Regions from separate parts of the Gilliamella sp. ESL0441 genome, predicted to be linked through region 1. Evidence: riboswitches for the same ligand, from Rfam matches in the RefSeq annotation. Region 1 holds a riboswitch; the other holds the start of a gene.
What was found. Region 1 has a riboswitch for thiamine pyrophosphate ahead of thiM (hydroxyethylthiazole kinase). Riboswitches for the same ligand answer to the same signal wherever they lie in the genome.
Positions count from the first base shown of each region.

Region 2: linked by a shared signal. The riboswitch ahead of thiB (thiamine ABC transporter substrate binding subunit) and the one ahead of thiM (hydroxyethylthiazole kinase) in region 1 are both predicted to bind thiamine pyrophosphate.

Region 1 covers NZ_CP048264.1:1,952,580-1,954,999, reverse strand. The annotation lists gene thiE (thiamine phosphate synthase) at 1-502, opposite strand, end outside; gene thiM (hydroxyethylthiazole kinase) at 515-1,300, opposite strand; TPP riboswitch at 1,346-1,446, opposite strand; gene trkA (Trk system potassium transporter TrkA) at 1,515-2,420, opposite strand, start outside.
Region 2 covers NZ_CP048264.1:1,585,713-1,588,132, reverse strand. The annotation lists gene GYM75_RS07170 (hypothetical protein) at 1-574, opposite strand, end outside; TPP riboswitch at 971-1,073, shown strand; gene thiB (thiamine ABC transporter substrate binding subunit) at 1,114-2,106, shown strand; gene thiP (thiamine/thiamine pyrophosphate ABC transporter permease) at 2,121-2,420, shown strand, end outside.

The sequences.
Region 1 (2,420 bases):
CAATGGCAACAGCAGGGCAATGTTTGGTTTTGACTAATTGAGTTAACCTCTCTACACCTATTGCCGGTGATGCATCTTTTTTGGTTGAAGTCGGATAGATAGGACCAATTCCAATATAATCGACGTTTTGCCAAGGAACGGTTTCAAGTTGTTGCTGATTCGAAACAGATAGCCCTAACCATTTATTTTTACCGATCAATCGTCGAGCCACATCAATGGGTAAATCATTTTGACCAACGTGCACACCATCTGCATCGACAGCTAAAGCAATATCAACATGATCATTAATCAATAGGGGTACTGATGTTTGACTGAGCACTTCTTTTAAGGCTAAAGCAGCTTTATACCAATCTTTGCCTGTCAATTCTTGTTCTGATCGTAATTGTACGGCGGTTACACCGTTGGCAACGGCTTTTTTGGTGGTGTCGACCATGCCACTGATTCCCCCACATAGTGTCGGATCGAGCACTAAATAGAGAGTAAGATCCAACTCTTTCTGCATGCTACGTCCCTATTAGTATGATGAATAAAATAGTGATAATTGATCTAATAACGATACGGCAAAACTGCCTAATCCAAGCTGTTTATTTGCCTTTTCTCCAGCTTTTTTCATCATATAGCAAGCGGCTGCTGTGGCTAAAAGTGGATCGGTTGAATTTACAATAAACGCTGCAACCATAGCAGATAAGGAACAGCCTGTTCCGGTAATTTTGGTTAAAGCAATATCACCGCCTGCTATAGCGTAAGTCGTATGACCATCAGTAATATAATCAATGTCACCAGTCATTGCGATGATAGTCTGGTAATCTTGTGCCAATTGTTTTGCATATTGTAAAGCGGATTTTGTCGAGTCTTGACTGTCCGGGCCTTTTGATGATGCAAGTTGACCGCTAAGCGCTAAGATTTCCGAAGCATTGCCACGAATAACGGTGGGTTTAAATGATAATAATTGATGCGCAATTTCGGTACGATAAGCAAGTGCCGAACCAACGGCAACAGGATCAAGTACCCATGGGGTTTGGCTTTGTTGAGCTTGGCTTGCTGCAAGTAGCATACTTTTGGCGGTATTGGGATTAATTGTACCGATGTTAATCAGTAAACTATTAGCAATTTTAACAAATTCAGCCACTTCTTGTTCAGCAATAATCATTGCTGGTGAAGCACCAATAGCAAGTAGAACATTAGCAGTAAAATTTTGTACGACATCATTTGTTATACAATGAACTAATGGTCGTTGCGTTTTGACAAGATTAATAAAAGGTGTAACTTGAGTGATTTGAAGCGATGTGGTTACTGACATGTTCATTCCTTATTTGATTTATCGGGAAGAATTTGCCTATTGTAAAGTTGAATGGCTAGACTTCCCTACGCTGGTGTTATCCAGATCAGGTTCAACGGGTAAACTCTCAGTTTTTTAATGAATAAAAAACACCCCGAGTCAAAATTATGCTTATATTATGAACTGCCTATTGGCTTTTAACAAGTTTGTATAATAGAAAATTTTGATTTAAATGTTATTGTAACAATTTTTCGATATCGGTAATCGCTCTTCTATCCGGCAAGAAAATAATTAGGTGATCATTCTCTTCAATCGTTAAATCCGTGTTGATAATAATAACATCTTCATCACGTACAACTGCGCCGATTGTTGCCCCAGACGGTAGCTTTAATCCATTGATGTTTTTTCCGACCAGTTTTGAATTTTCTTTATCGCCATGCGCAACGATTTCCACAATTTCAGATTCGCCTTGTCGTAGTGATACAACTTTGACGATGCCTGTTTGTCTGACATGACTTAAAAGTTCAGAAATAGTGGCGTGTTGAGGTGAAATAGCAATATCAATCACACTATCATTAATGAGTTCTAAGTAAGCTTGTTTTTGGATTAAAACGATGACTTTTTTAGCGCCCATTCTTTTTGCTAGCATCGATGACATAATATTTGACTCATCATCACCCGTTACCGCAATAAAAAGATCGGTAAGTTCAATCTGTTCTTGGGATAGCAATTCTTGGTCTGATGATTCGCCATGTAATACCGTGGTATTAAGTAACTGTTCAGCAATGAGTTCTGCCCGTTCGGCATTGCGTTCAATTAGTTTGACTTGATAATCATTTTCTAAACGCTTAGCCAGTGCAAGCGCAATGCCGCCACCACCACTAATGATAATTCGTTTATAAGGTTTTTCTAAACGTTGTAGCTCACTGGTCACGGCTTTGATATTGGTTGGCGGAGTAATAAAATAAACCATATCGCCAGCTTCAATCAAGGTAGAACCTAGAGGACGAATAAAGCGATTTTTACGGTAGATAGCAACGACTCTGGCTTCAACATGCGGAAGATGTTCTTTAAGCTCTGATAGCTCACTGCCAACTAGCGCGCCACCATAATACGCCATAACAGCGACTAGACATACACG
Region 2 (2,420 bases), 370 kb from region 1:
TAATTAGTAACCAATCAGGTAGTGCGCTTTCGTTTTCGACTAACCAAATAATCGTATTAAAAAATAATTTATTATCTGAACCTATTAATTTTGGTTTTTCTTGTTTTGATAAGGCAAGACTACGGGCAAAAAGCTGATGTTCACTAAAACTTAAATTATGATGGTCTTTACTTAAATGAGATTGGTAGTCGATGATTAAAGCAACTGGTTGTTCATTGTAACTGACTAATTCATCCAACGTATTGCTTAAATGATTTATTTTAGCAGAATCTGATTTATGAAGGGCGTTCAATCTAAGTCGTTTAAATATTTCATCACTGTTAACAGCAGGTAAACTTGGTGTTTGAATTTCTTCAAATCCGGAATTTGAATTCCACATTAAAACATGGCTAAACTTCGCATCTTTTAACACTTGAAAAATTAATAATTCTAATTTTTCTGAAATAATTGATCCTGTACTGTCTTTATATTTTTGTAAATCATGGATATTTCCGGTTAAAACAAATTGAGATTTTGATGGTAAATAGCGTATCAGATCACGCATCCAGCGAGGTTTTTTTGAAAGTTGAGACATAATTAATCCTTTAATCGTTATTAACTAACTGATTTAATCATTATATACAAAGCGATAGAGTAACATCTACTTTTTTTTAAATAAAAACTTAATCTTTATTCACATTTCTTAAAAATTAAATAATGAAATTATGATTATATTTAGTTTATTATTTTAATCATCAAGATGACTAACAATAATTATAAAGATGGTGATGAAGTTTATTTTTAAAAATTGAATAAGTTTTTTGAGTTATCAAGGAATGATGTTTGAAGAAACTCGAAGTTTATATTGGTTTTAAGTTTGATTGCTGTAGCTAATAAAGTGACTGAAAATTTAAAGCTAGAACCCCTTAATCTCCTTATTTTACCGATAATATTTATTTACAATCAAACTGCGACCTACTAAACTAATCACCTGTTCTCAACGGGGTGCCCAAAAGGCTGAGAATGTTGATTAACATAACCCGTCGAACCTGATCTGGATCATGCCAGCGGAGGGATTTGAGTTATTATGTCTGCTCAAACCTTTTGTCTTTTATTCACTATTTTGGAGGCAAAATGTTTCGTAATAATCTTCTTTTATTCATTGTTCTTTCATCTTTTTTCATTGTTTCTACTGCCAATGCCAAGCCAACTTTAACCGTTTATAGTTATAATTCTTTTATGTCTGAGTGGGGGCCTGGTGAAGCCATTAAGCAAGGTTTTGAAGTGGAGTGTGATTGTCAATTGGATATCGTTTCGTTAGGAGATGGTGTATCTATTTTAAATCGGATCCGGCTCGAAGGGAAAAAGACTAATGCTGATGTTATTTTGGGATTAGACAATAACATCATACAACAAGCTAAGTTAGCTAATATTGTTATTCCTCATCAAATCAATAAACCTGATAATCTTAACACTGATTGGTGGGATAATGATTTTCTTCCTTATGATTTTGGTTATTTTGCTTTTATTTATAACAAAGATAAAATAAAAACTCCCCCACATAGTATGCAACAACTTGTTGATAATAAAGCCAATTGGCGCATTATTTATCAAGACCCAAGAACCAGTACGCCAGGACTAGGTTTATTGTTTTGGATCAAAAAAATCTATGGTGATGATGCCGCTAATGTATGGAAAAAGATCGCAAAAAATACGGTAACCGTTACGAAAGGTTGGAGTGAATCTTATGGAATGTTTTTGAAAGGTGAAGCTGATTTTGTTTTAAGTTACAGTACATCGCCGATTGCTCATATTATGAATAATGATCATCGCTATGAAGCAGCAATTTTTGATGAAGGACATTATCGTCAAGTTGAAGTTGCAGGTATTATCAAATACAGTCAGCAACCTGAGTTAGCACGTCATTTTTTACAGTATTTACTTAAACCTGAAGTACAACGTCAAATTGCTGAAAAGAATGTAATGTACCCGATTATTCAAACGACATTACCTGAGGCTTATCAGCAAATAAAGCCTGTCACAAAGGCGTTAGAATTTGACCCTGAGCAAGTTGAAAAAGAACAAAGATCTTGGATTCGTGAATGGCAGTCAGCAATCAGTAAATAATCCAAGATAGTTGCATGTTGAATTTTAGAACATTAATACCGGGTATTATTGCCTCAAGCGGAATAATTGTTGTTCTGGGGAGTGCGCTATTATCCATTTGTTATTATGCGATAACCTCAGGTGAGATAAATAGTTATATTGATAGCTATTTATTACATATTTTGTGGATAACTTTTTATCAAGCCACACTATCAACATGTCTATCTATTATCTTAGCTATTCTAATGGCAAAGGCTCTATCCATGGTTGAGTTTTGGGGTAAAAGGTTATTATTACGAATAATGCCGGTGACATTCATTTTACCGGCGCTGGTT